2 regions of the Gordonia hongkongensis genome follow, and region 2 is predicted to be linked to the other one. Evidence: predicted binding sites of a transcription regulator. Region 2 holds the regulator's gene; the other holds the start of a gene.
The links. The regulator HspR, encoded in region 2, represses chaperone genes until heat shock. The targets are predictions, from matches to a motif close to ANNTGAGTNNNNNNNACTCANNT.

Region 1 (14,659 bases), 230 kb from region 2:
CGCCAGCGCCGCACTCCGCTCCTGAGCGCAAGCGCCACCCCTCCGCTCTCTATCCGAAAAAGGCGGTCCCCATTGCTCCCTGAGGTGCGAGGAGCGCAAGCCGCCGGGCCGAGCAAGCGACGAAGGAGCGCGTCGAGGTCGACGAGCCACGAAGGGCCTGGTGAGACACGTTGCGTGACCCTTCGTGGCTCGCTTCGCTCGCACCTCAGGGAGCATGTTTTTCGGACGTTCACGAGTGTTCTTTCGTGGTCCACAACGGCCGCCAGGCCCCGCTCCCTGAGGAGCGCCCGGAGCTTGCGGAGGGCTAAGGCCCACCCCCCCCCCCCCCCCTCCCTGAGGAGCGCCCGGAGCTTGCGGAGGGCGCGTCACGAAGGGCCTTCGCGACCGAGTCAGCGAACCCGGATACCCGTCCCCGCCACCGTCTCACCGATCACCGGGTAGCCCGGGACCTCGCCGACCACGAGCAGCCCGCCCGAGGTCTGTGCGTCCGCGAGGAACAGCAGGTCGTCGTCGGAGACACCGGAATCGACCGTGAGGTGAGGCCGTACCCAGTCCAGGTTGCGGCGGGTACCCCCCGACACGAACCCGTCACGCAGGGCCTCGTCCGCGCCGCTCACGGCCGGCACCGAAGCGCGGTCGACTACCGCGCCGACGCCCGACGCGCGGCACAGTTTGTGCAGATGCCCGAGTAGACCGAAGCCGGTCACGTCGGTCGCCGCACGGACGCCGGCCGCGACCGCAGCAATCGACGCATCGCGATTGAGCGTCGTCATCAGGGCGATCGCCTCCTCGAACACCTCGCCCGTCTGCTTGTGCCGGTTGTTCAACAGTCCGACGCCGATCGGTTTGGTCAGGGTGATGGGCAACCCCGGCTCGGCCGCGTCGTTGCGCAACAAGCGGCCGGGTTCGGCCACTCCGGTCACCGCCATGCCGTACTTGGGTTCCGGATCGTCGATGGTGTGCCCGCCGATCACCGGACAGGCGGCCTGCGCCCCGACGTCGAGACCGCCGCGCAGCACCTCGGTCATCAGCTCCATCGGCAGCACCTCCCGCGGCCACCCGACCAGGTTGATCGCGACGACGGGGGTGCCGCCCATGGCGTAGATGTCCGACAGCGCGTTGGCCGCGGCGATGCGGCCCCAGTTGTACGGATCGTCGACGACCGGGGTGAAGAAGTCGGCGGTGGAGAGCACCGCGAGGTCGTCGCGGATGCGCACCGCCGCGGCGTCGTCCCCGTCGTCTAGCCCGACGATGATGTTCTCTCCGACCTGGCCGGTGAGCCCGGCGACCGCCTGCTCGAGCTCGCCCGGCGGGATCTTGCACGCGCATCCACCGCCGTGGGCGTAGCCGGTCAGTCGGATGGGTGTCTCGCTTCGCACGGTCACCGTGTCGAGGGTAGCCCTCCGGCAATCACCGATACGGTCCTCCGGCGATCGCTACCATCGGGCACATGAGGCAAGCAGACGGCGAGTACTACGTCACGGCCGGCGAGCTGCAGGCGTTCTGGGAATCCGGTCACGACTACTGGTACATGCGAGAGGACGGGTCGACCGACCTCTACGCCGACGAACTCGACATCACCCACGGCTGGCCGATCTTCCTGATGAAGCGCGACGAGGAGTGGTTCGCGAAGTGGGACGGCGATTTTGAGCGCGCCGTCGACGACGATCTCAACCCGAAGTTGATCCGCCATTTCGAGGAACTCATCACCGAGGGCAACTGGCCACACCGGCAGGACTGACCGGCCGCACGTCGGATAGGTTGGGACCGCATGGAGGCGTATGGGTCCTGGTGGGCTCCCCGGTCTTCAAAACCGAGGAGGTCGAGTATCTCGGCCTGGCGGGTTCGATTCCCGTCCGCCTCCGCCAGGGGTCGACCGTGAACCCCCGCCGGCTGAGCCGGTGACGAGCGAAGCGAGAGCCACCCCCCGCCGGCTGAGCCGGTGACGAGCGAAGCGAGAGCCACCCCCGCCGGCTGAGCCGGTGACGAGCGAAGCGAGAGCCCACCCCCGCCGGCTGAGCCGGTGACGAGCGAAGCGAGGAGCCGTGTCGAAGCCCCCGTCACCGATCCGCGCCGTCGAATTCCGCGAACCGACGCGCTGTTGGCCCTGCCCGCGGTGTCCGCGGCGCGAGCACGACTGGGCGACACAGCGATTCGCGACATCATTCGCCAGGCCCAGGACGCGGCCCGCCGCGGCGAGACGCCACCGGATGACGTCGAGCGGATCGTCGTGGAATCGGTCAGCGCGTCGTATGCCTCGTCGATCCGCCCCGTGCTCAACGCCACCGGGGTCGTCGTGCACACGAACCTCGGGCGGGCACCGCTGTCACCCGCGGCGCTCGACGCCGTCGGCGCGGCGTCGGGTTACGTCGACGTGGAACTCGATCTCGAGTCCGGCACCCGGTCGAAGCGCGGGGCGGCCACCCGCGCCGCTCTCCTACGAGCCTGTCCCGCAGCGGAAGACGCGCTGATGGTCAACAACGGTGCGGCCGCACTGGTACTGGCGACGACCGCCCTGGCGGCCGGGCGTGCAGTCGTCATCAGTCGTGGCGAGATGATCGAGATCGGCGCAGGCTTCCGGCTCACCGAGCTGATCGCGTCGACAGGCGCCCGGTTACACGAGGTCGGCACCACCAACCGCACCCACGCACGCGACTACGCCGACGCCCTCACCGACGACGACGTCGGAGCGATCCTCAAGGTGCATCCGAGCAACTTCCGGGTCGAGGGTTTTACCAGCGAGACCTCGCTCTCCGAGCTACGCGGCCTCGGCCGGGCGCACGATGTGCCCGTCGTCGCCGACATCGGCAGCGGACTCCTGCAGCCAGACCCGCTGCTGCCCGACGAACCCGACGCCACCACGACACTCGATTCCGGCGCCGACCTCGTCATCGCCAGCGGCGACAAACTCCTGGGCGGACCGCAGGCCGGACTCCTGCTCGGCGATGCGGCGCTCGTTCAGCGTCTCGCGAAACACCCTCTCGCACGGGCGGTTCGCGCGGACAAGCTGGCACTGGCTGCGATGGAGGCAACCGTCGGCGGGCCACGACCCCCGTCTGGGAGTACCTCCACGCCGATTCCGACAGGCTTCGGGTTCGTACCGAATCCCTGGGCACGGCAGTCGGATTCCCGATCGTCGCCCATGACGGACGGGTGGGTGGCGGTGGCGCACCCGGCGTGCCGCTGCCGGGGTGGGCAGTGCGGCTTCCGGTCGCAACGGCCGCCCGCCTACGCGTCGGCGATCCGGCCGTCCTACCCCGCGTTCACGACGACGCGTGTCTGGTGGACCTGCGCTGCGTTCCCGAAGCCGACGACGTGCGGGTACTCGCCGCGATCCGACAGGCTCTGGGCGCGTCGTGAAGTCGCGCTCGTGAAGTACGTGGTGGCCACCGCCGGACACGTGGACCACGGGAAGTCCACACTGGTGCGTGCTCTGACCGGGATCGAGCCGGACCGATGGGAGGAGGAACGACGCCGCGGGCTGACGATCGACCTCGGTTTCGCCTGGACCACACTGCCTTCCGGTGCCGACGTGGCCTTCGTCGACGTCCCCGGCCAAGAGCGGTTCATCCCGAACATGCTGGCCGGCCTGGGCCCGGCGCCCGTCGTCCTGTTCGTCGTCGCCGCGGACGAGGGATGGAGCGCCCAGTCCGACGACCACCGTGATGCCGTCGCCGCCCTCGGCATCGAGTACGGGCTGCTGGTCATCACCCGAGCCGACCGGGCCTCGCCCGACCGCGTTCGTGAAGTGATCGATCTGTCGCGTGATCGCCTCAGCCGCACCGGCCTTTCCGATGCGCCGGCGGTCGTGGTGTCGGCGCCCGATCGCGTCGGAATCGACGAACTGCGCACACGGCTCGACGCCGTCTTGGCCGGGATGTCATCGCCGTCGACCTCGGGGCGTGTCCGGTTCTGGATCGACCGGGTCTTCACCCGCACCGGCGCCGGCACGGTCGTCACCGGCACCCTGGCCGCCGGGACGATCGCGGTCGGCGACACCCTGGACCTGCTCGCGGTTGACGGCCGCCGACGACTCGATGTCCGTGGATTGCAGAGCGAGGGTGCAACTCTCACCACCGCGGCCCCGGTCAGCCGAGTCGCGATCAATCTGCGCGGCGTCGGCGTCGACGACGTCTCGCGTGGCGACGCACTCGTGACGCCCGGAGCCTGGCACACCTCTGCTGTCGCTGATGTCCGGCGCGTGAGCGGAATGTCCTTCGAGGAGGCACCGGAACACCTCGTCGCGCACATCGGCACAGCGGCGCTACCGGTCCGGTTGCGCCCCTTCGACGGCGACCACGCGCGTGTGACCCTCGCGCGCGCCGTGCCGATGTCGCGAGGCGATCGGCTGGTCCTGCGCGATCCCGGCCAACGTATCGTCGGCGGCGGCGTCGTGCTGCACCCCGATCCCCCGGCGCTGACCCGACGGGGCGACGCGACGCGACGCGCGGCCTTGCTGGCGGCAATGTCCGACGACGCCGGGGCCGCCGAAGAAGTGCATCGGCGTGGCGCGATGCGCGTCACCGATCTGACGCGACTCGGCCTGGTCGACGACGCCGAGCCCACACCCCACGGCGTACGAGTGATCGGCGAGTGGTGGGTCGCCGAAACCTCCCTCACCGCCTGGGCCGAGCGACTCCGCGCCGCCGTTGTCGATCTACACGACCGAGATCCGTTGTCGGCGGGGCTGTCCGCGTCCGGCGCACCTGCCCTGCTCGGGCTCCCGGACACGACGCTGCTGGCGACCGTCATCTCGGAAGCCGAGCTGTCGTCGTCCGACGGGCACCTGGCGGTCCCGGGTCACAAGCCCTCCCTGGGTGATGCCGACGACGCGGTCAGCGCACTGGAGCGCCGGCTCGCCGACCACCCGTTCCGTGCACCCGAGGCCGATGACCTCACCGCACTCGGCCTGGGCGCCCGAGAACTCGCCGCCGCCGAGCGCACGGGCCGGATTCTCCGATTGCGCGACGGTGTCGTGCTGTTGCCGACTGCGCCCGCCCTGGCGATGCGCACCCTCGCCTTGCTCGATCAGCCGTTCACCACCAGCGCCGCCCGCCAGGCGCTCGAAACCACTCGGCGCGTGGTGATTCCGCTACTGGAGCACCTGGACGCCCGCGGTTGGACCCGTCGGCTCGACGCCGGGCATCGCGAGGTCGTGCGCTGATCGACGGACGGTGGTCCTGTCGGACAGGTCGCCGCGTGCATCGCGGGAAGAGCTTCCGTCCGAGGCCCCTACCACACGACACCGACAAGTCGACGTCAACGAATAGCATTGCACAGCAGTATGTTTGGCCTTTCCACACGTCTGGATTGGTGTACACTCGAACCTACATTCGCAGCAACGGTTCTCGGGGGAGGTGACCGTCATGTCCGACACCACACACGTCGGTGGCGATTCGACAGCGCCGCAACCGCGTGCCGTTGAGTTGGTGGCTGATCTCCACCGCACCCTCGACAAGTTGCAGACCGTGGATCTGTCGCCGTGTACCGATGCCGAACTCGCTGAAGTGGCCGCGGAGACCGAACGCGCCATCGCACGTCTGACCGTCGCCGGTGACCGGCAGATCGATCAGGCCGTCGCTCGCGACCTGCCCCGCAAGGCCGGCTGCCGCACCCTCATGCAGTACATGACGCACCGGTTACGGGTGTCGAACCCGATGCGCCGCCGTAAGCAGATGGACGCCACCGCCCACCGGACCAGCCTCGGCGGCGAGGTACTCCCACCCGAATACCCCTGCCTCGCCGAAGCTTTCGCACAAGGCGCGGTCGGCACCGCGCACGTGCAGGCCACCCTCGATGTCCTCGACCGCATCCCGGTCGCCGTCGACCACGACATCAAGGTCGCCGCTGAACGGCAGATGGCCGAGATCGCCGAAGCCCATACGCCTGCCGAGATCACCCAGCTCGGCGCGCGGCTGCTTGCCCACCTCGACCCCGATGGCACACTGTCCGACGACACCGACCAGAAACGACGCCGCGGCCTGTGGATCGGACGGCAACGAGCCGACGGGACAGCCAAAATCTCGGGCACCCTGACCCCCGCACTCGCCGCCCGACTCACGATGATGTTCGCCGTGTGGGGCAAACCCGGACTCAACAACCCCGACGACCCCGCCTCGCCCAGCGGGCCGGCCGGTGCCGCCGACCCTGACGCCCTGGCCTCGGCAGTTGACCGCGACGGTCGCACTCTCGCCCAAACGAATCACGACGCGCTCGACGCCGCACTCGCCGCAGGTTTCGCCGACGGGACTCTCGGCACGTCGCACCGCGGCCTGCCCGTGCAACTGATCATCAAGGCCGACCTCGGCGACCTCGTCCGCGAAGCCGGACTGGCGACGACCGTCACCGGTACCCTGCTGCCCATCCGGGACTTGATCGCGATGGCCGGTGACGTCCAGCCGTGGTTGGCGATCTTCAAAGACGCCACCACTGTGCCGCTGCACTTCGGGCGCGGCAGACGTCTGGCCACCCGCGAACAGCGCCTCGTCTCTTTCGCCCGCCCCGACGGGGAAGTGTGCTCGGCACCCGGCTGCGATCAGCCCGCCACCCACATCGAGCTTCATCACGCCGAACGAGACTGGGCCAAGGGCGGACTCACCGACATCGATGACCTCGCCCCTGCCTGTCCCCGCCACAACCGGATGGTCGGCGACCAACCCGGCCAGTACACCACCCGGATCGTCCGGTCCGGGCCAGACGAAGGCCGCTGCGCCTGGCGATTGAACGCCGAACCCGGCGCCCCACCCAACCCCGAATACATCAACCGCCGGCCCGACATACCCACGCGGTTGCAGGCCCACCTGGCACAGGTGCGGCGAGAGATCCACGGACGCACCACGTCCGGCGACGAGTCACGCCCACATGACGCGCGCCGATCATGGTTGAAAACCAGCCACGTCATCGACTACCGGCCACCACGACCCGGACCACGCACACCCCGGCCCTCCCTCGTCGAAGCACACCTCATGGAGTTACTCGCCACCTGGTGAAGTTCGCCGGCTCATCCGCGGTGGTCAGCGCGTGAGGACCACCTTGCCGATCGCCCCTCCGGATTCGGAGATCTGGTGTGCTGTACGAAGATTCTCGATCGTGAAACCAGCCAGTTCACGGTTGACAGTGCTGCGAATCTTGCCGGCGTCGACGAGTTCGGCGACCCGGCCGAGGATCTGGTGTTGCGAGTCGTCTTCCGGTGCGAACAACGGCTTGGAGAACATCAACTCCCAATGCCAACTCTGGCTTTTCTGCTTCAGCGGGAGGGTATCGAGACCTTCCGGCTCGTCGATGGCGACGACCTGACCGTGTACACCCATGATGTCGGCATAGGACTCGACATTCCCGTCCGAGTGGGGCGAGAAGATGTAATCCACGCCGCCCGGGGCGCACGACCGCACGTCCTCGCGCAGGCGTCTCGGGTCGACGACGTGGTGGGCCCCGAGCCCTCGCGCCCATTCCTGCGACTCAGGCCGTGACACGGTTGCGATCACGGTGAGATCAGTCAGGGTCCGGGCCAACTGAATGACCATCGAGCCGACGCCCCCGGCACCCGCCACCACGACGATCGTTCCCGAGTCCGCGGAATCGACCCGCAGCTTCTCGAACAACGACTCCCAGGCAGTGATCGTGGTCAACGGCAGTGCGGCAGCCGCGCCGAAGTCGAGGGACGACGGTTTGAGCCCGACGAGCCGCTCATCGACAAGATGGAACTCGGCATTCGTTCCCGGCCGATCGATCGAACCGGCGTAGTAGACCTCGTCTCCGACCGCAAACCGCGACACCTCGTCGCCGGTCCCGACGACAATTCCCGCCGCGTCGAATCCCAGAACCCGCGGCGGATCGGAGTCACGCAGTCCTGCACGTACTTTGGTGTCCACCGGGTTGACCGAGACCGCGCGGACCTCGACGAGGAGATCGTGCGGACGGGGGTCGGCACCGGCATTGCCGACTCGACGAACGCGTTCGGGTCCTCGACGGAGTCCGCGGCGGCCACAACCAGGGCTGTCATCTCTCGTGTCATGGCGCTAAGGTATCCCGACGACCCCAGTTACCCACAAGGGAGCCTAGTATCCCTTAGAAAGCATAGAGGTTGACGCCATGCCGCCGCCATCCCATCGCGGAGACGCTTACTCTGCATCGTGTCCCTGCCGAGGGATGCTCGACCTTCTCGCCGACAAGTGGAGCGCCCTCGTCATCGGCGCCCTCCGCGATCGACCGATGCGGTTCGGAGAGCTCCGCGAGCGGCTCGACGGAATCAGCCCCAAAGTCCTCACGGCGACTCTGCGTCGGCTGGAGACAGCCGGGATACTCACCCGAACCGTCTATCCGGCGGTCCCGCTGCACGTCGAATACGAACTGACGGAACTCGGGGTGGACGCCGCCGGGCCGCTGGACACATTGCGCCTGTGGGTAGAGGACAACCTTGACCGCTTCCCACATCGGTAACCGACGCAGACAAAGGGACCCATCCCGAAGGATGGGTCCCTTTGTCATTCACGAACTCAGCCCAGTACCAACGACTCTCCGTCGGCACTGACGTTGACCGGCACGACGTCACCGTCGCGGATGTCGCCGGCGAGCAGCTGCTTGGCGAGCTGGTCACCGATGGCCTGCTGCACCAGGCGGCGCAGCGGGCGAGCACCGTACAGCGGGTCGAATCCGCGTGCGCCCAGCCATTCCTTGGCCTTGGTCGACACCTCGAGGTCGAGGCGACGCTGCGCGAGGCGCTTCTTGAGCTGGTCGAGCTGGATGTCGACGATCGACACCAGTTCCTCCGGGCTCAGGGCGTCGAAGATCACCACGTCGTCGAGACGGTTGATGAACTCCGGCTTGAACGCCGACCGCACCGCCATCATGACGTGATCCTTGTCGCCCCCCGCACCGAGGTTCGAGGTGAGGATCAGGATGGTGTTGCGGAAGTCCACCGTCCGGCCCTGACCGTCGGTCAGTCGACCTTCGTCCAGTACCTGCAGCAGCACGTCGAACACGTCCGGGTGAGCCTTCTCGATCTCGTCGAACAGGACCACCGTGTACGGACGACGCCTCACCGCCTCGGTCAGCTGGCCGCCGGCCTCGTACCCGACGTAACCGGGCGGAGCACCGACGAGCCTTGCCACGCTGTGCTTCTCGCCGTACTCGCTCATGTCGATGCGGACCATCGCCCGCTCGTCGTCGAACAGGAACTCGGCGAGCGCCTTGGCCAGCTCGGTCTTACCGACACCGGTGGGGCCGAGGAACATGAACGAGCCGAGCGGCCGGTTCGGGTCCGCGACACCGGCGCGGGCACGACGCACCGCGTCGGACACCGCCTGCACCGCATCCTTCTGACCGATGACCCGGTGTCCCAGTTCCTCTTCCATGCGCAGCAGCTTGGCGGTCTCGCCTTCGAGCATGCGTCCGGCCGGGATTCCGGTCCACGCCGACACGACCTGGGCCACGTCGTCGGGTCCGACCTCCTCCTGCAGCATCACGTCCTGAGAAGGATCCGTGCCGGTCTTCTCGATCGCGGCCTCGAGCTCCTTCTCCAGTCCGGGGACGCGACCGTACCGCAGCTCGGCGGCGCGTCCGAGATCACCGTCGCGCTCCGCGCGATCAGCCTCGCCGCGAAGCCTTTCCAGCTCCTCCTTGAGGTCTCGGACCGCGTCGATCGCGGTCTTCTCCGACTGCCACCGGGCGGAGAGCTCGTTGAGCTTCTCCTTCTGGTCGGCCAGCTCGGCGCGGAGCTTCTCGAGCCGCTCCTTCGACGCCGCGTCGGTCTCCTTCTGCAAGGCGACCTCCTCGACCTCGAGACGGCGGACGATCCGCTCGACCTCGTCGATCTCGACGGGGCGCGAGTCGATCTCCATCCGCAACCGCGACGCGGCCTCGTCGACGAGGTCGATGGCCTTGTCGGGCAGGAACCGCGAGGTGATGTAGCGATCGGAAAGCGATGCGGCAGCGACCAATGCGGAGTCGGTGATGCGCACGCCGTGGTGCACCTCGTACCGGTCCTTCAGGCCGCGGAGGATGCCGATGGCGTCTTCGACCGACGGCTCGCCGACGTACACCTGCTGGAAGCGACGCTCTAGTGCGGCGTCCTTCTCGATGTACTTGCGGTACTCCTCGAGGGTGGTGGCACCGACCAGCCGCAGCTCACCACGGGCGAGCATCGGCTTGATCATGTTGCCGGCGTCCATCGCGGAATCGCCTGTCGCACCGGCTCCGACGATCGTGTGCAGCTCGTCGATGAAGGTGATGACCTGTCCGGCCGAACCCTTGATCTCGTCGAGCACGGCCTTGAGCCGCTCCTCGAACTCGCCACGGTACTTCGCGCCGGCGACCATCGAACCCATGTCGAGGGAGATGACGGTCTTGTTGCGCAACGACTCCGGCACGTCGCCGGCGACGATGCGTTGCGCGAGACCTTCGACGATGGCGGTCTTGCCGACGCCGGGCTCACCGATGAGGACCGGGTTGTTCTTGGTCCGCCGGCTGAGCACCTGCACGACGCGCCGGATCTCGGTGTCGCGGCCGATGACCGGGTCGAGCTTGCCCTCGCGGGCGGCCGCGGTCAGGTCGGTCGAGTACTTCTCGAGAGCCTGGTAGGTCGATTCGGGATCCTCGGAGGTGACCCGTGCGCTGCCGCGCACGGCGACGAACGCCTCGCGCAGAGCCTGCGGTGTCGCACCGAGGTTGTGCAGCAGTTTGGCGACGTCGGAGTCACCGGTCGCCAGGCCGACGACGACGTGCTCGGTCGAGACATACTCGTCGTCGAGTTCACCGGCCAGCTGCTGAGCTGCGGTGACGGCCGCGATCGATTCGCGGGATAGTTGAGGCGTCGAGCTGGCGCCGGACACCGTTGGCATGCGATCGACCAGAGCCTGGGCCTGCGCACGAACGCTCGACGGGTCCACGCCCACCGCTTTGAGCAGCGGCGACGCGATGCCGTCGGACTGATCGAGCAGTGCCACGAGGATGTGGGCCGGTCGCACGTCGGGGTTGCCAGCACTGGCCGCCGCCTGCACAGCAGAACTCAATGCTTGCTGCGTCTTGGTGGTGGGGGTGAAGCTGTCCACTCGCGTGCACCTTTCTCTTAAGTCCAACAGGCTCAAGTATGAGCCATACGCGGTCTACAACGCCAACAGAGTTGAGTGCATTCCGCTCAAGCCTGAAGTTTCTGTGACATAGACCACTTGCTCCAGGATGTCGGGGGTTGGCGATCCCCCGCCCTCACAGCCGTCCAGGCTCGGGACCCGACGCCACAGACTCTCCGGAACGCGACAAACCGATCCGCAGTATTGAACGACGCACAAGTCGGGCGCCTATTCTTGAGCCCGATGTCACAGCTTTCACGCGACAAGAAGAAGCGCCGCGCCCAACGTAAGCGCAAACACGACTCCGGCAGTGGCAACCACTCCAACGTGGTACCGCTTTTCGGCACAGCAAGGCGACACGTTGCTCCCGAAGCATTCAAGTCGTGGCTCCGCGATGAGGTCTTCCCCGGCGACGAGGAAGCTGTCACCCACATCGGGGCGTACGCGTTCATCGTGCTCGACGCCGTCGGGCAGACGAACCCCGGTTTCGATCCGCTCTCCTGGACTACCGACGACGTCGACACCATGGTGTCGATGCTCAACCACATCGAGTCGAACCAGCAGCAGGACGCCAAACCGCTCGCCATCGCGATCGAGACGCTGCGCCGCTACCTGGTCGAGACCGGCATGTGGCTCAGCACCGAATCCGTATCGGCCTATGCCGCCGAGCAGTTTGCCCTTGCCTCCGGGCTCGAGTTACGGACCACGACAATCGAGGAAGTCGACGAGGCCACCGAACGCGCTGCCCTCCTGGACACACAGCCCGTCCGGCGGGTCACCGAGCTGTTGGACTGGCTGGGTCCGCACCGCCCCACCACGCAGAGTCGGTGGCTCAAACCGGCCGAGGCCCGCGACCTCGCCCGCCGACTCGACATCGACTTCCCCGCTCACGTCAAGAGCATGAGCGACGTCGCGTCGTTACATCACCTGTGGGGCTTTGCCCAGGCCCTCGATATCGTCGAAGCCAATACCTCGAGCGCACGTCCCGGGCGCGCCGCCCATCTGTGGCGGGAGGAGCCCCGGATCGACGTGCTGCGGGTGGGTCTCACCGCATGGGTTCGGTCCGGCTTTCCTCGGGAATACAACCCCGACATCGACTTCTCGTCGTCCTTGATCGGCGTGGTCATTAGCGGACTCGGCGATTCACCGCTGAGTATCGCCGAGATCAACGCCTGGGTCCCCAAACTCGGACTCAGCGAGTTCCTCGTCGAGGCAATCCATCGTCGGCTCGAGTTGTACATCGAAGAAGGCTGGCTGACGCTCGAGGGCGACAGGTACGTCGTTCCCGTCGCGTTACGCCCTGCCGTGGTATCTGCGCTCCCCCTGCCAGGACCTCCGCAGGACTAGACTTGGTCGGCGGCGCAGGGATCCGCTGACGTCCACAGTGCGCGATCGGTAACGGAATCCAGCACACATCCCGCACTCTGCACATCTGTTCGCGCAATATGGATTGAGTGACCACAGACAACTCCACCGGGCCGGTGATCTTCATCCTCTTCGGGTCGACGGGCGACCTCGCCAAGCGGATGGTCCTGCCGTCGCTGTACGAACTCCACCGGCGAGACCTGCTCCCCGACGGATGGCAGCTGATCGGCAACGGACGCGGCGACCGGACCGACGACGAGTTCCGGCAGCACGTGAAGGACGCCATCGAGGAGTTCGGTCCGGACGGGTCGGTGTCATCGGACGAATGGGAAGCGTTCGCCGAGACCCTCCGCTTCGCCGGCGGCGGGTTCACCGTCGACAACCCCGGCCGTCTGCCAGAGGTGATCGACGCGGCCCGTGACGCCGTCGGCGACGGTGCTCAACTGGTCCACTATCTGGCCCTCCCACCGACCACCTTCGTCGACTACACGAAAGCCATTGCCGCGCACGATCTTGCGAAGGGATCCCGAGTCGTCTACGAGAAGCCGTTCGGAACGTCCCCCGACGGCTTCCGGACTCTCGACAAGGCAGTCCACGAATCCCTGGACGAGAAGCAGATCTACCGGATCGACCACTTCCTGGGGAAGGAGAGCACCCAGAACCTGCACGTCCTCCGTTTTGCCAACGGGTTGTTCTCGGGGGTGTGGAACCGCGAACACGTGGCAGAAGTCCAGATCGACGTCCCGGAGATTCTCGACATCGCCGACCGCGCCGCCTTCTACGACGCCACCGGCGCATTCCTGGACATGATCGTCACCCACCTGTTCCAGGTGGCGGCCGAAGTCGCGATGGAACCCCCGGTCTCGCTCGGCGCCGACGACCTGCTCGACGCGCGGGAGTCGGTCATCGCGGCGTTCCGGCCGCTGGACCCCGCCGAGGTGGTCTTCGGCCAGTACGAGGGGTACCGCGGCACCGAGGGCATCCCCGAGGACTCCACCACCGAGACATTCGCGGCCGTGCGTCTGTGGGTCGACACCGACCGCTGGCACGGCGTCCCGTTCCTGCTGCGGACCGGCAAGATGCTCGACCACAGCTCCCAGCGACTCAGCCTCGTGTTCCGCTCCCCCGCCGACGGTCCGCTGACCGATAACCCGAAGGACGGCACCGTGCTGACCTTCGATCTGGCCGGCGACGGTGCCATCGATCTGGCGGTCACCGTCAAGGAACCGGGTTCGGGCACCGACCTCTCCGTCGCCCACATGACCGAACAGCTCGACGAGGTGGCCGACGGCCTGTCGCCCTATGCCCGACTCATCGTCGACGTGCTGCGCGGCGATCGGTCGCTGTTCACCCGACCCGATGGTCTCGCGCATGTGTGGGAGGTGGCCGCACCGGTGCTGGCGAATCCGCCGGCGCCGCAACCGTATGCGGCTGGATCGACCGGCCCCGCGGCCGCCGACGACCTGTGCGGCGGGTCCGGCTGGATCTGAACGCGGACATGAGATCCGGTTGTGGTTTGTCCCGGTTACCGGCACAAAACGCAACCGGATCCCGTGGCGCTCGGTTCAATCGCCAAGCCGTCGATCGAGATTGATGGCCGCGCTGATGAGTGCGAGGTGGGTGAACGCCTGCGGCATGTTGCCGAGTTGTTCGCCGGTGAGTCCGACCTGCTCGGCATAGAGGCCGAGGTGATTGGCGTGGGTGAACATCTTCTCCAGCGCCAGCCGGGCGTCGGCCAGGCGGCCGACCCGGGTGAGTGCTTCGACATACCAGAACGAGCACAGGGAGAACGTCCCCTCGGCACCGTCGAGCCCGTCGTGCCCGCCGTCGGTGTCGTACCGGAACACCAGGGAGTCGCTCACCAGTTCTTCCTCGATCCGCTCGAGCGTGCGGAGGAACCGATCATCGGTGGGCGACAACAACTTCACGGCGGGGATGAGCAACAGCGCGGCGTCGAGCCGATCGGAGTCGAGCGTCTGGACGAAGGCCCCCACGTCGTCGTTCCAGCCCCGCTCCATGATCTGCAGGAAGATGTCGTCGCGGGCCTTCATCCAACCGGCGACGTCGCCCGGTAGACCGCGCTGACGACTCATTCGGATCATCCGCTCGAGGGCCACCCACGACATCACTCGCGAGTAGACGTAGTCCTGCGGCTTGCTCCGCACCTCCCAGATGCTCTGGTCCGGACGATCCCAGTTGTCGACGAGCCATCCCGCCACCGTGCACAG
Region 2 (14,659 bases):
CGGCACCGCGTCGGGCGTGAACAACGCGGTGGCGCGGCTCGCGGGTTTGCTCGCGGTGGCGGTGCTGCCCGCCGTGGCAGGGATCGATGCGGGCCCCGGCGATCCGCTCGGCGACGGCTTCCGGACGGCCATGTACATCTGCGCGGCATGCTGCGCGGTCGGCGGGCTGGTGGCGGCGTGCACGATCCGCTCGAGCACCGACGTGCGACCGCAGGTCCGGGCGGGTGTGGACACCGCCTGCCAGGATGCGGCTACCCGGGCAGGTTAGGCCCGGCGTTCGCCCGTGCCGGCCGCGATGGCCCAGAGCACCAGGACGGGCTGGAAGAACAGTCGCGTCAGGCGCTTCTCGTCGGTGTCGAGGCCGAAGGCGTCGATGTGCTCGACATACTGGTTGATGTTGCCGGGGAAGATGACCACGAAGAACGCGGCCACGATCCACGACACCACCTTGCGGTGGCGGGGCAGCGCGATCAACGCGGCGCCCAGGGCGATCTCGACGCCGCCGGAGGCCAGCACCACGAAGTCCTTGCTGAACGGCACCCAGTCGGGGACCTGTGCCTGGAACTCCTCGCGCTGGGCGGTGAGGTGGCCGACGCCGGCAATCACCAGCACCGCTCCCAGGGCGATCCGGGCGATGGCCCGGCCCAGCGGCTGACGAGTGGTGGTCGGCGTGACGATCGACATGTGGGCTCCTCGGGTGGGTGTCGGTTCGGTTCTACCGCACTTCGTGGCGGGCGGGGTTTCGGACGGTCAGCGCCGGAGGGTTCGGGTCGGGATGAGTCTTGATGACTATTTGTGGCACAGAAGTACTTACTTGTGATTGAGTGTTGTGATTGCGACCACAACGGTGTGGTCGCTCGTCGTATGCAGAGGACCGCCCATGACCCCCGATGTCGCACCCGCACACCGACTCTCCGTGTCCTGGCTGCATGCGGTGCCGAGTGCGCTGCGCGGGGCGGCCGGTGTCGTCGTGACCACCGCGGCGTTCTTCGTCGCGGTCGCGGTTCTGGTGATCGCCCAGATCGTCGTCCTCGCCACCCGCGCCGCGGTCGACCTCACCTGAGGTTCGCCCGGCTGACGCTCACGCCCACCGTCCCGACCGGACGGCTTCACCTGGGCCGCCGCACCCCGTTCGCTCCTGGCATAAATCGCCCGGGAACAAGATTCCTGCCACCTGGGTTGGGTCGGTCAGACTTAACTCTGGAGGTTTCATGTCGCAGACATATTCACTGCCGGTTCTCTTCGTTCCCGACGTCGTCGTGCTGCCCGGCATGGTCGTGCCCATCCCGCTCGACGATGCCGCGCAGGCCACGGTCGACGCCGCCCGGGCGAGCGAGACCGGGAAACTGCTGGTCGCCCCACGTCTGGACGATCGGTATCCCACCTACGGTGTCATCGCGTCGATCGTGCAGGTCGGCCGCATCCCGGGCGGCGGCATGGCAGCCGTCGTCAAGGGTGAGCAGCGGGCACAGATCGGCACCGGGACACCGGGCCACGGTGCCGCGCTGTGGGTCGAGGTGACCGAGGTCGACGCCGTCGAGGTCACCGACGAGGACCGTGAACTCGCCGGCGAGTACAAGAAGCTCGTGCTGGCGATGCTGCAGCGCCGCGAGGCATGGCAGCTCATCGACGCCGTCAACAAGATGTCCGATCCGGCGGATCTCGCCGACACCTCGGGCTACGCGTCGTGGCTGTCCGACGAACAGAAGCGTGAGCTGCTTGAGACGCCGGTGACCGCGGAGCGGTTGCGGCTGCTCATCGAGTGGACGGGCGATCATCTGGCCGAGTCCGAGGTGACCGAGAAGATCGCCGAGGACGTCCGCGCGGGCATGGACAAGCAGCAGAAGGAATTCCTGCTTCGCCAGCAGCTCGCCGCCATCCGCAAGGAGCTCGGCGAGGACGAACCCGAGGGCGCCGACGACTACCGCGGCCGCGTCGAGGAAGCCGACCTGCCCGAGAAGGTGCGCGAGGCCGCGCTCCGCGAGGTGGGCAAGCTCGAACGCGCCAGCGACCAGTCGCCGGAGACCGGATGGATCCGCACCTGGCTCGACACCGTGCTCGACCTGCCGTGGAACACCCGGACCGAGGACTCGACCGACGTCAAGGGCGCGCGCGAAATCCTCGACGCCGACCACCACGGCCTCGACGACGTGAAGGACCGCATCGTCGAGTACCTCGCGGTGCGTGCCCGTCGCGCCGAACGCGGCCTGCAGGTCGTCGGCGGACGCGGGTCGGGCGCCGTGATGGTGCTCGCCGGTCCTCCCGGGGTCGGCAAGACGTCGCTCGGTGAGAGCGTCGCCCGGGCGCTGGGCCGCAAGTTCGTGCGCGTCGCCCTCGGCGGTGTGCGCGACGAGTCGGAGATCCGCGGCCATCGGCGTACCTACGTCGGCGCGCTGCCCGGCCGGATCGTGCGGGCGATCGGTGAGGCGGGATCGATGAATCCCGTTGTGCTGCTGGACGAGATCGACAAGGTGGGCTCGGACTACCGGGGCGACCCGGCCGCCGCGCTGCTCGAGGTCCTCGACCCCGCGCAGAATCACACCTTCCGCGATCACTACCTCGATCTGGATCTCGACTTGTCCGATGTGCTGTTCCTCGCGACCGCCAACGTCATCGAGAACATCCCGTCGGCCCTGCTCGACCGTATGGAGCTGGTCACGCTCGACGGGTACACCGAGGACGACAAGGTCGCCATCGCCCGCGATTACCTGCTGCCCCGGCAGGCCGAGCGGGCGGCGCTGACACCCGACGAGGTGACCGTCACCGATGCGGCGCTGCGGGAGATCGCGGCCAACTACACCCGCGAACCCGGTGTGCGGCAGTTCGAACGGCTGCTGGCCAAGGCGCTTCGGAAGGCCGCGACAAACCTCGCGGTCGAATCGGGCGAAGGGGGAACCGCGACGGCGCCCGTCACCATCGACGAGCCCGATCTGCGCGACTACCTGGGGCGTCCGCGCTTCACACCGGAATCGGCGGAGCGGACCGCAGTTCCCGGTGTCGCGACAGGTCTCGCGGTCACGGGCATGGGCGGCGACGTCCTGTTCATCGAGGTGAACGCCACCGAGGGTGAGCCGGGTCTGAAGTTGACCGGCCAACTCGGCGACGTGATGAAGGAGTCGGCGCAGATCGCACTGTCGTACGTGCGGGCGCACGCCGAACAACTCGGCGTCGACCCGAAGGCGCTCGACAGGACCATCCACGTGCACGTTCCGGCCGGAGCCGTGCCGAAGGACGGTCCGAGTGCCGGCGTCACCATGGTCACCGCGCTGGTGTCGATGGCGACGGGACGTCAGGTGCGCAGCGATGTCGGGATGACCGGCGAGGTCACGCTCAACGGGCGGGTCCTGCCGATCGGTGGGGTCAAGCAGAAACTGCTTGCCGCACAACGCAACGGGCTGAAGACCATCTTCATCCCGCAGCGCAACGAGCCCGACCTCGACGACGTGCCGGCCGAGGTGCTCGACGCCCTCGACGTGCGGCCGATGACCGACGTCGCCGAGATCGTCTCGCAGGCGCTGGAAGTCGCCGTCGACGCGCAGGTGACCGCGGCCTGATCCCGCGCGCTGTAGCCCAGGCCCAGCCCAACGCCCCGGTGGTTCGTGGACGATCACGTTCCGCCGGGGTGTCGGCGTCTGTCAGAAGGGTGGCGGGTCGTCGGGCGTGTCGGGTTGATGGCTGGCTGCCTCGACTCGGGCTAGTCGATCCGCTTCGCGTTGTTTCTTGTTGCGGGCACGTTCTTCTCGCCGCTTCGCGTGTTTGGCGGCGGTGCGTTCGGTGATCGTGCGCGGTTGTCGGCCTTGCTGTTGTCTGCCTTGCCGTTCGGGCACGATGATCCGCGGACTGGGTGGAGCTTTCGCGGCTTGTTCGAATCGGATGCGACGCAGGTTGGGGAAGAGGTCTTCGAGGGTTTCGGCCTCGCCGGGGATCACAAAGCCCTCGGGCGTGACGTATTCGGTGACCAGGCGGCCCTCGTCGTCGCGGTACTGCACATCGATCCAGTCACCGTGGGTCTTGTGCAGATGACCGGGACGGCATTTGGCGTTGAGGTTCTCACTCGAGGTCGCACCCCCGCGGGCGGGTCGGGCGTGGTCGTACTCGGCGACGTGATCGACATCGGCGGTGAATGCCGAACGCGTGCAACCCGGCTCGGTGCAGTAGCCGTCGCGCACCCGCACGAACTCCGCGCACGCACTCGTCGGCCGGTACGGGTCACCAGGCAGGGCAGCCGGGTAGACCACCACCATCTCCGACGACACCGGCTCCGTCGACGATGAGGTCGAAGTCGGGGGTGTCGACGCGTCACCCGCGCCGTCGGTGTCATCTGTAGCCTGCTGTGGCGCAGCGATGTTCGCCGTCCGCTTGGGCTCGTCGTCGTATCCGCCCTCGCCGGCGACGACCTGCGTGGGTGGTGTGCGGATGGGGGTGACCGGCCTGATCGTCGCGTCGGGCCGGGCGGCGAGGTCGCGCACATGGTCATCGGAGATCACCCCATGCCCGTCGACCCAGCCGGGTCCGGACCCGCCGGCCAGGGTGTCGGCGTCGGTGACGACATGGATCACGATCTCGGTACCCGCGGTGGCGCCGGCAGGATCGGGCAATGTTGCGGTGCAGTCGGACTGACCGCACGCGCAGGTGAACGCTGTTCGGGTGAGCAACGCGTACATGGCGTCGGACTTCCGTTCCCCGAGGGTGCGGCCATCCCGGTCGCAGACGGAGGCGGCGAGCTCCCGTACCGAGGCGTCGGAAGCTCGGATGTTCTCGGCGGCCATGACCGCGGTGATCTCACCGGTGCCGTCACCGTGGTTCTCGGTCCACACGCCTCGTTTGTCGAGCGCTTCGCGGCGCCGTTCGCGGACGGCGTCGGCGTCGTGGCCGAAGACCAGGCGGTCGATCATGTCGCGCAGACCTGACGTCGACCACGACCCGGACCGGGAGCGCAGCAGGTCGGCGATCGATTCGTCGAGCACCTCGATGATCCGGCGGCTGGCGGGGTCGCCGGGGTCGAGAAGGTGATCGTCGGACACCAAGTGCGTGCGTCCGATGATCTCGCGGATCTGGTGCGGCCCGATGACACCGTCGCGCAACGTCTCCAACACCCGCGGCAACCGGTCACGCAGACACAACGCCTCGTCGACCAGCATCCCCGCCCGGTAGCGGGTGATCCCGGCCTCGCGCGAGACCCGGGCGACGATGTCACCGAAACCGTCGGAGACGTAACTGTTGCCGACCGTGGTCAACAGCCGATCGCACAACACCAGGATCGTCTGATAGCGGCACCACGCCAGATACGACTCGCCCGCGCGGATCGACCCCAGACGCTGCATATGGGTGGCGGTGTCGGCATCGGCCGGACAAGCAGGATCGACCCCGGCGAGGAACTCGCCCGGCAGATCCGTCCATGCCCCCACAGTGACTCCCCCCGAAGTCGTTGCCACCCGGCCTGGTTGACCGGTCCAACTGATACATCCAAGGTAGACCCGACCACCGACAAGAATGCTCGGCCGAGCCGCTACGTGAGCCCGACGGTGCGAGCGATCCTCTCTGACAACAGATACAGCGCATAGGCGAAGTAGGCCACGATCGCGGCGGGCAGGACCCACAAGGCGGCCACGGCCGCAACGAGACTCGCCGCCCACTGGCGCCCCCACAGTGGCGCGGCGACGAAGATCATCAGCAGTGAGAGCAGGAGCGAGACCGCCGGCGATGATGTCGGCCACGACCAATCGAACAGCAGCGCCCCGCTCGAACCGACCGCCGAGCAGATGCCGACGAGGCTCAGCACCAGCCACCCGACCACACTGAGACGTCGCCATCCGCCGGCGACCCATCGCGTGCGAAGTGCCACGGCCGACCACATGATCCACCGCTTGAGCCAGGGGACGCCGGACGCCCGCATCATCTCGCGGAAGAACCGGTCGGACAGGGTGTCACTCCCGAGCGCGCCGGAGTTGACGGTGCCCGTGATGAGCTCGTCGTGGATGAGCGCCGCGAGTGAGTTTCTGCCGTAAGGGTTCTCGAACCAGCGCAGGAATCGGGGGATCGAGGCGAGGTCGGTGGGGTTGTCGTCGCCGGGCACAAACGCGCGGGCCGCGTCGACGGCGCCCCGCGCATCGGCTTCCGTCTGTCCTCGCTCGACCAGTTGTGTTACCAGGTACTCCTCGACCGCGGGATCGGAGAACCGGAAGGCGTTGCGCACGAGAAACTGTCGCTCGTCGATCTGCGCGATCTCGACCTCGCCACGCCCGGTCGGGTCGTCGACCTCGAAGCCCGACGTCGGCGCGACCCGCCACGGCACCCATCGCGGATCGCTCGGTGTGGTCTTGGTCATCGCCACCTCCGCGTCGAGGGGATGTATCGACCGTAGCCCCCACGCGACCGGGACCGATGGTTAACGGAGGCGCAGCGTGTTGGGGTGGTGGCGTACTGACCACCGTGGAAGTTGCGGGCCCGGGGCCCCGGCGATGGCGAGGTCGAAGAAGCCACGCATCCGTATGACGTTGTGCCCGGAAACCGGGCTCAACGTCATACGCGTTTGAGGCCCCGGCCGACATTGAGCGAACTCCGCTCAACTTTTTTCGACGATCCGGGAACAATCCGTCGGCCACCCCCGTTGCACACTTCGAGAAACCTGAGCGGCGAAGACTCAAGTCGGTTTGACTCGGATCTACTTTTTCAGTAGGACATGAGTCGGACGCACTGAAGTCCGGTCCCGCAGAGTTTCGCCACGACATCCCCGCGGTCGCGAGACCCCGGGACAAGGACTCGGGTGCACACCCGCAAACTAGGAGGAAGCCAAACATGTCTCGTGCTGTTGGAATCGACCTCGGTACCACCAACTCGGTGGTGGCCGTGCTCGAAGGCGGCGAAGCCGCCGTCATCGCCAACGCCGAAGGCGCACGGACCACCCCGTCGGTGGTCGCGTTCGCGCGTAACGGCGAGGTGCTGGTCGGCCAGCCCGCCAAGAACCAGGCGGTCACCAACGTCGACCGCACCATCCGCTCCGTCAAGCGCCACATGGGCGAAGGCGACTGGACCGTCGAGATCGACGACAAGAAGTACACCCCGCAGGAGATCAGCGCGCGCACGCTCATGAAGCTCAAGCGCGACGCCGAGTCGTACCTGGGTGAGGACGTGACCGACGCGGTCATCACCGTCCCGGCCTACTTCAACGACGCGCAGCGTCAGGCCACCAAGGAAGCCGGCCAGATCGCCGGCCTCAACGTGCTCCGGATCGTCAACGAGCCGACCGCGGCCGCCCTGGCCTACGGACTCGACAAGGGTGAGAAGGAACAGACCATCCTGGTCTTCGACCTCGGTGGCGGTACCTTCGACGTCTCGCTGCTCGAGATCGGCGACGGCGTGGTCGAGGTCCGTGCGACCTCCGGTGACAACCACCTCGGTGGTGACGACTGGGATCAGCGCGTCGTCGACTGGCTCGTCGAGAAGTTCAAGAGCACCTCGGGCATCGACCTGACCAAGGACAAGATGGCCCTGCAGCGTCTCCGCGAGGCCGCCGAGAAGGCCAAGATCGAACTCTCGAGCTCGCAGAGCACCTCGATCAACCTGCCCTACATCACCGTCGACGCCGACAAGAACCCGCTGTTCCTCGACGAGCAGCTCTCGCGCAGCGAGTTCCAGAAGATCACCTCTGATCTGCTGGAGCGCACCCGCGCACCGTTCCAGGCCGTCATCAAGGATGCGGGCATCTCCGTCGGCGACATCGACCACGTCGTGCTCGTCGGTGGTTCGACCCGTATGCCGGCCGTCACCGACCTGGTGAAGGAACTGACCGGTGGCCGTGAGCCGAACAAGGGCGTCAACCCGGACGAGGTCGTCGCCGTCGGCGCCGCACTCCAGGCCGGTGTGCTCCGCGGCGAGGTCAAGGACGTGCTGCTGCTCGACGTCACCCCGCTCTCCCTCGGTATCGAGACCAAGGGCGGCGTGATGCACAAGCTGATCGAGCGCAACACCACCATCCCGACCAAGCGGTCGGAGACCTACACGACCGCTGAGGACAACCAGCCGTCGGTGCAGATCCAGGTCTATCAGGGTGAGCGCGAGATCGCCTCGCACAACAAGCTGCTCGGCAGCTTCGAGCTCGGCGGCATCGCTCCGGCCCCGCAGGGTGTCCCGCAGATCGAGGTGACCTTCGACATCGACGCCAACGGCATCGTGCACGTCACCGCGAAGGACAAGGGCACCGGCAAGGAGAACTCGATCCGCATCCAGGACGGTTCCGGCCTGAGCAAGGACGAGATCGACCGCATGATCAAGGACGCGGAGGCGCACGCCGACGAGGACCGCAAGCGCCGCGAGGAGGCCGAGACCCGCAACCAGGCGGAGTCGCTGGTCCACCAGACCGAGAAGTTCCTCAAGGAGAACGAGGACAAGGTCCCGGCGGAGCTGAAGGAGAAGGTCGAGGCGGCCGTCGCCGGGGCGCAGGAAGCGCTCAAGGGCAACGACACCGTGGCGATCAAGTCCGCGATCGAGAAGCTGTCGGAGGAGTCGCAGGCCCTCGGCCAGGCGATCTACGCCAGCGCCGCTGCCGAGTCCCCCAACGGTGAGTCCGCCGCGGCCGACAGCGATCCCGACGTCGTCGACGCCGAGGTCGTCGACGATGCCGACTCGAAGGAGAACAAGTGACCGCAGGAGCCCATTCGTCGAATGGGTCCGGCGAGGAGCCGGTGACGGTGACCGACCGTCGTCGTATCGACCCGGAGACGGGTGAGGTGCGCGACGAGCCGGCCGCCGGACCCGGCCCGGCCGATGCCGGACCGGTCGTCGACGAGCAGACCGACATGTCACAGGCCACCGAGGAGCAGCCGGACGCCGCAGCCGACGAACCGGATGCCCGCGTCGCCGAGCTGACGGCCGACCTGCAGCGAGAACGCGCCCAGTTCGCCAACTTCCGGCGGCGTGCCGCCGAGGAGAAGCAGGGTTCGGTCGCCTACGGCAAGCAGATCCTGATCGACAAGCTGCTGCCGATCATCGACGATCTCGACCGTGCCCGTGAACACGGCGACCTCGACAGCGGTCCGCTGCGTGCGGTCGCCGACAAGCTGACCGGTGTGCTGGCCGCCGAAGGTCTCGTGGCCTTCGGTGCGGCGGGTGACGAGTTCGATCCCGAACTCCACGAAGCCGTGCAGCACGACGGCACCGGCGCGAACCCGGTGATCGGATCGGTGTACCGATGCGGCTACCGCCTGGGCGAGAAGGTGATCCGCACCGCGATGGTGACGGTCACCGATCCCGCTCCCGCGGGCGACGCGCCCGGTGCACAATAGAACGACCGTCGCTTGATCCTGAGTGGGCGAACTCACCACTGATCCCTGAGGTGCGAGGAGCGCAAGCGACGAGCCACGAAGGGCGACGAACCCTTCGTGGCTCGCTTCGCTCGCACCTCAGGGAGCACATGGTCGGCTCGCACCTCGGGGAGCAGGTGGTCGGCTCGCACCTCAGGGAGCAGGTGGCCCCAACTGAAACTTCAATCCAGACAACAGAACTCAAGGAGGTGACGTCTGGTGGCACCACAACGTGAGTGGTTAGAACACGACTTCTACAAGGACCTGGGCGTTGCTTCTGACGCTTCGGCTGAAGAGATCAAGAAGGCCTACCGCAAGCTCGCGCGCGAGCTGCATCCTGATGCGAATCCGGGTGACAGCGCGGCCGAAGAGCGCTTCAAGCGGGTGTCCGAAGCCCACAGCGTCCTCGGCGATGCCGAGAAGCGCAAGGAATACGACGAGACACGCGCCATGTTCGCCGGCGGACGATTCCGCGGCGGCGGCAACGGCTTCCCGGGTGGCTTCCCCGGCGGCGGAACCACCTACACCACCGGCGGCGGTGGCGACTTCGACCTCGGCGACCTGTTCGGCGGGGCACAGACCGGGGGCGGCGGTGGCGGTTTCGGCGACATCTTCGACGGCCTGTTCAACCGCGGCGGCGGAACGCAACGTACTTCGACGGCGAGCCGGCCGCGTCGTGGCAAGGACCTCGAGACCGAGACGACGCTCTCGTTCTCCGACGCCGCGCTCGGCACGACCGTCCCCCTGCGGGTGACGAGTCCGTCGCCCTGCACCACCTGCCACGGCTCGGGCGCCAAGCCCGGGACCAGTCCGCGGGTGTGCGCGAACTGCAACGGTTCCGGGTTCGTGAGCCGCAACCAGGGCGCGTTCGGATTCAGCGAGCCCTGCCAGGACTGCCAGGGCACCGGGTCGCGGATCGACGACCCGTGCACCGATTGCGACGGCAGCGGCGTGAAGGTCCGGGCGCGCACCATCAACGTCCGGATCCCCGCCGGCGTCGAGGACGGTCAGCGCATCCGGCTCGCCGGGCAGGGCGAGGCCGGTCGTCGTGGCGCCCCGTCGGGTGACCTCTACGTCGTCGTGAACGTGACCCCGCACAAGCAGTTCACCCGCAGCGGCAACGACCTTCGGGTGCAGCTGCCGGTGCGGATCTCCGAACTCGTTCTCGGAGCGACGGTCTCGGTTCCGACCCTGGAGGGTTCGGTCGGGGTGAAGATCCCGCCGAACACCACCGACGGCCGCACGCTGCGCGTGCGCGGTCGTGGGGTGCCCAAGCGCTCCGGCGGGGCGGGCGACCTGCTCGTCACCGTCAAGGTCGCGGTTCCGAACAAGCTCGACGAGGCCGCGGTCGAGGCGATGCGCGCCTACGACCAGGCCGAGCGGGCAAGCGGTTTCGACCCGCGGGCGGACTGGGGGCGATGAGTGATGGCCGGTGCGAGCAACTTCGACGGTGATGGCGCGACCTTCCTGATCTCGGTGGCCGCCGAACTCGCCGGCATGCACGCCCAGACCCTGCGGACCTATGACCGCCTGGGTCTGGTCACCCCGCAACGGACGAGTGGCGGTGGTCGCCGCTACTCGTCCCGCGACGTCGAACTCCTGCGCGAGATCCAGCGTCTCTCGCAGGAGGAAGGCGTCAACCTCGCGGGCATCAAACGCATCATCGACCTGAGCAATCAGGTCGAGGCGCTCCAGCACCGCGTGCGCGAGCTGACCGACGAGGTGCAAGCGTCGCGGACCCGCCGCGGCGGCGAACTCGTCCCGGTGCCGCGCACCAACGCCCTGGTCGTCTGGCAGCCGCGACGCAAACGCACCACCGACTGACGTGGTTTCGACGCGAGCCCACGGACGTGCGTAACGTTGAGCGTATGGCTTCTGAACCCGTCACCACCGTCGACTCCGGCCCGCACAAGGTCTCGCGCCGGGTCGTCGTGAACGCCCCGGCCGCCGATGTGTTCGCGCTCGTGTCGAATCCGCATCGGCATCCGGAGCTCGACGGTTCCGGCACGGTCCGCGACACCCCTGTGGACGGGCCCGAGACGCTGACCCGTGGGGCGCGTTTCAGCGTCGGGATGAAGCAGTACGGCGTGCCGTACAAGATCACCTCGACCGTCACCGACTTCGAACCCGGTCGGGTCGTCGAATGGCAGCACCCGATGGGGCACCGCTGGCGGTGGGAACTCGAGTCGACGTCACCGACCACGACCGCGGTCACCGAGACCTTCGACTACTCGACGCTCCGGGTACCGAAGATCATGGAACTCATCGGCTACGACAAGAAGAACGGCAAGGGGATCGAGGGCACCCTGCGGGCCCTCGCGGCCCGGTTCGCCTGAGCCGGACCGCCGATGGACTCCGCCACCGGTACGTCGACCGAGTCCGACGCCTCGGATGAACCCGTCGTCGTCCTCGGTGTCGTCGCCGCGCCGGGCCAGGCGATCGGCCTGGCGCGCAAGCTCATCGAAGCCGACCTCACCGACCACATCCAGACGACCTTCCCCGGCGCGCGCTGGCAGCTGGATCTCCTGGAGGCCGGCGTCGTACAGCCGCCGGCCGGCGACGCCGAGATCGTCGACGCCACGAGAGATCTTCTGCTCGAACACGAGTGGGATCTGGTGCTCTGCCTGACCGACCTGCCGCTGCACGTCGGCAAACGTCCGGTCGTCGCGCATGCCAACGCAGTGCACGGCGTCGCGGTCCTCTCGGTGCCGGCACTCGGCGCCACCGGAGTGCGGCAGCGGGCCCGCGGCATCATCACCGGACTCGTCGGTCAACTCCTCGGTGCCGACGCCGACGATCTCCGCGGTCACCAGAAGTCGCCGGCGCGGTCGGCGCTGCGCCATCGCGTCCGCCAACTCGGGACCGACGTCGACGAGGCGGGCACCGCGTTCACCGCGCGTGTCCTGACCGGGAACCTGCGTCTGCTCACCGGCATGGTGCGCGCCAACCGCCCGTGGCGGCTCGCGCTTGGGCTCACCCGCGCCCTCACCGGGGCGATCGCGGCCGGGGTCTTCGCGCTCGTCACCGCCGACATCTGGCTTCTCGCAGACACTTTCGGTGGGATTCGCCTGACCGCGGTGGCGCTCGGCTCGATCATCGCGATCACCGCGACGCTGATCATCGGTGCCGACCTGTGGGAACGCGGCGGCTCCCGACAGACGCGGGAACAGGTGGCGCTGTTCAACATCGTCACCATGATCACAGTCGTTCTCGGTGTGGGCGCGTTCTACGCGGCGCTGTTCGTATTGTCCGCGATCGGCGCGCTCTGCCTCGTGGTACCGCAGGTCATCGGTGCGACGCTCGACCACCCTGTCGGCTTCACCGACTATCTGGAGGTCGCGTGGCTCACCTGCTCACTCGCGACCGTCGGCGGCGCCCTGGGCGCCGGCCTGGAAACCGACGAAGCGGTGCGCGACGCCGCGTACACCCAGCACGCTGCCGAGTCGATCTGAGCCGGACGCCGGACACAGCCGGATGCCCCGGTCCTCGCGTCAGCCGCTAGGCTTGCGGGTCAGAACGCCACAGCAAGGTCGGCGACGGGAGGTGAACCATGTCCGAGGTACCGGGAAACGGTCCGATGCCAGGGTTCGTGGTCCTGGGTATCTCCGTCGTCGACGACCAGATCAGCTCGGTGGTCCGCGACGCCGACGGCCACGTCCTGGCGAGCAATCTCGTCGACCTCCCGGACGCGTCGGCGGCCGGTGCCGAGGCCGCGATCCTCGAACTCGTCGATTCCGTCCCTGTGGAGGTCGACCGCATCGGGATCTCGGCGTCCCGCGCAGACGTCCGCGACCACCTGGCTCGGGCCTTCGCGCCGGGCGCCGGCACCGGGCCGTCGTGGACGGAGAAGGTCGTCGTCACCGGCTATGCCGCCGCACTCGCCGAGATCGCATGCACGCATGCGACGCGCGGTGGGGTGGTGGCCGTCGTCGACCTGGATCGCGATGCCGCGCCGGCCGCCGGCACGACCCTCGCCACTGTCGACACGTCTTCCGGCGCCGTCCTCGGCACGACCGACTTCGCGCCGGGCGAGATCGCCTCGGTCACCGACCCCGACGCGGCGACCCGGCTCGCGACGGCGGTCACCCGCCTGCCGCGCGGGCGTGACATCACGTCGGTCATCGTGGTCGGCCCCGGCGCGCAACTCCCCGGCATCGCGCCGGCCTTCGAGTACGCGGCGCAACGCCCCGTCACCGTCGCGGACAACCCGGCGCTGGCCTCGGCCCTCGGTGCGGCCGACGCCGCGGTGGTCGCCGCGGCAGCACCCCCCGTCGCCCCGCGGACGTCGACGGGACGTCGCTGGTGGTTCGTCGGCGCCGCCATCGGCGCGGCCGTGTTCCTGGCCGCCGTCGGGATGACGCTGATCGTCACCGCCGAGTCGACGGTCGCCGAACCCGCGCCCGTCACCGTGACCGAGACACCGGCAGCGGTCACCTCGACCCAGGAGGCGACGGTCACCGAGACCGAGACTGAGACCTCCGTCCGCACGACGACGGTCACCAGCACCCCGCGTCCGGTCACTCGAACGGAGACGGTGACCGAGTCGGCTCCCGAGACGTACACCGTGACCGAGACCGAAACGGTCACGGCTCCGGCCGGCAGCGAGCCGAGCCTCGAAGTCCCCTGAGCTGCAACCGGTTCGGGGAAGTCAACTCCTGTGCCGGCTCAGAACACCGGGTCGTGCTGGATGCGGCTGGCCCGGACGCCCGCGATGATCAGCGTGCGTCGGGTGTTCTCGATCATCTGCGGTGATCCCGCGATGAGCACCTGACGGTCCTGCCAGTCACCGGACCGGGCCACGACGTCGGCGAGGGTGCCGATCTCGTGGTCGATGCCGAGCTCGGCGGGTGTCGCCACCGCGTTGATCCACCACGGATCGCTCTCCTCCTGGGACACGGCGGTGACCCGCAGCCAGGGATTGGTCGACGCGATGCGGCGCAGGACGGTCAGGTCGTAGAGCTCGCCCGGGTAGCGCATGCCGTAGAAGATGTGCGTCTCCGGCGAATCCGCGCGCATGGACATCTCGATCAACAACGCCCGCAGCGGTGCGAGCCCGGTCCCGCCCGCCACCATGAGGACCTTGCTGTCGCGGTCGACGTGAAGCGTCCCGTGCCCCTGGGCGAGGGTCCACACATCGCCGATGCTGGTCTCGCTCACGATCGCGGTGCTGACCGTTCCACGGGGGATCGCACGCACGTGGAACTCCAGTTCACCGGCCGGGTTGGGCGGGATGGCGGGGGACAGATTGCGCCACTGCTTGGGCCATTGCGGGGTGTGCACCTCGAGGTACTGGCCCGTGTTGAACGTGAGCGGCGAGTGGGCGAGGAGTCGGACGACCGCGAGGTCCCGGGTGATCC

Region 1: the regulator HspR is predicted to act here: its motif matches at 11,118-11,140, upstream of clpB (ATP-dependent chaperone ClpB).

What each region holds. Positions count from the first base shown of each region.
Region 1 covers NZ_CP095552.1:4,442,986-4,457,644, forward strand. Annotated here, with positions in the region: gene selD (selenide, water dikinase SelD) at 390-1,385, opposite strand; gene MVF96_RS20070 (hypothetical protein) at 1,451-1,741, shown strand; tRNA gene MVF96_RS20075 (tRNA-Sec) at 1,774-1,868, shown strand; partial or broken gene selA (L-seryl-tRNA(Sec) selenium transferase) at 2,024-3,360, shown strand; gene selB (selenocysteine-specific translation elongation factor) at 3,371-5,164, shown strand; gene MVF96_RS20090 (HNH endonuclease signature motif containing protein) at 5,367-6,989, shown strand; gene MVF96_RS20095 (zinc-binding alcohol dehydrogenase family protein) at 7,014-7,871, opposite strand; gene MVF96_RS20100 (winged helix-turn-helix transcriptional regulator) at 8,149-8,439, shown strand; gene clpB (ATP-dependent chaperone ClpB) at 8,496-11,048, opposite strand; gene MVF96_RS20110 (hypothetical protein) at 11,310-12,413, shown strand; gene MVF96_RS20115 (glucose-6-phosphate dehydrogenase) at 12,521-13,921, shown strand; gene MVF96_RS20120 (glycoside hydrolase family 15 protein) at 13,997-14,659, opposite strand, start outside.
Region 2 covers NZ_CP095552.1:4,677,975-4,692,633, reverse strand. Annotated here, with positions in the region: gene MVF96_RS21200 (DHA2 family efflux MFS transporter permease subunit) at 1-268, shown strand, start outside; gene MVF96_RS21195 (DoxX family protein) at 265-684, opposite strand; gene MVF96_RS21190 (hypothetical protein) at 881-1,063, shown strand; gene lon (endopeptidase La) at 1,212-3,554, shown strand; gene MVF96_RS21180 (HNH endonuclease signature motif containing protein) at 3,636-5,408, opposite strand; gene MVF96_RS21175 (DUF1353 domain-containing protein) at 5,510-6,328, opposite strand; gene dnaK (molecular chaperone DnaK) at 6,799-8,643, shown strand; gene grpE (nucleotide exchange factor GrpE) at 8,640-9,284, shown strand; gene dnaJ (molecular chaperone DnaJ) at 9,522-10,724, shown strand; gene MVF96_RS21155 (heat shock protein transcriptional repressor HspR) at 10,728-11,126, shown strand; gene MVF96_RS21150 (SRPBCC family protein) at 11,171-11,638, shown strand; gene MVF96_RS21145 (hypothetical protein) at 11,651-12,754, shown strand; gene MVF96_RS21140 (hypothetical protein) at 12,853-13,929, shown strand; partial or broken gene MVF96_RS21135 (FAD-binding oxidoreductase) at 13,968-14,659, opposite strand, start outside.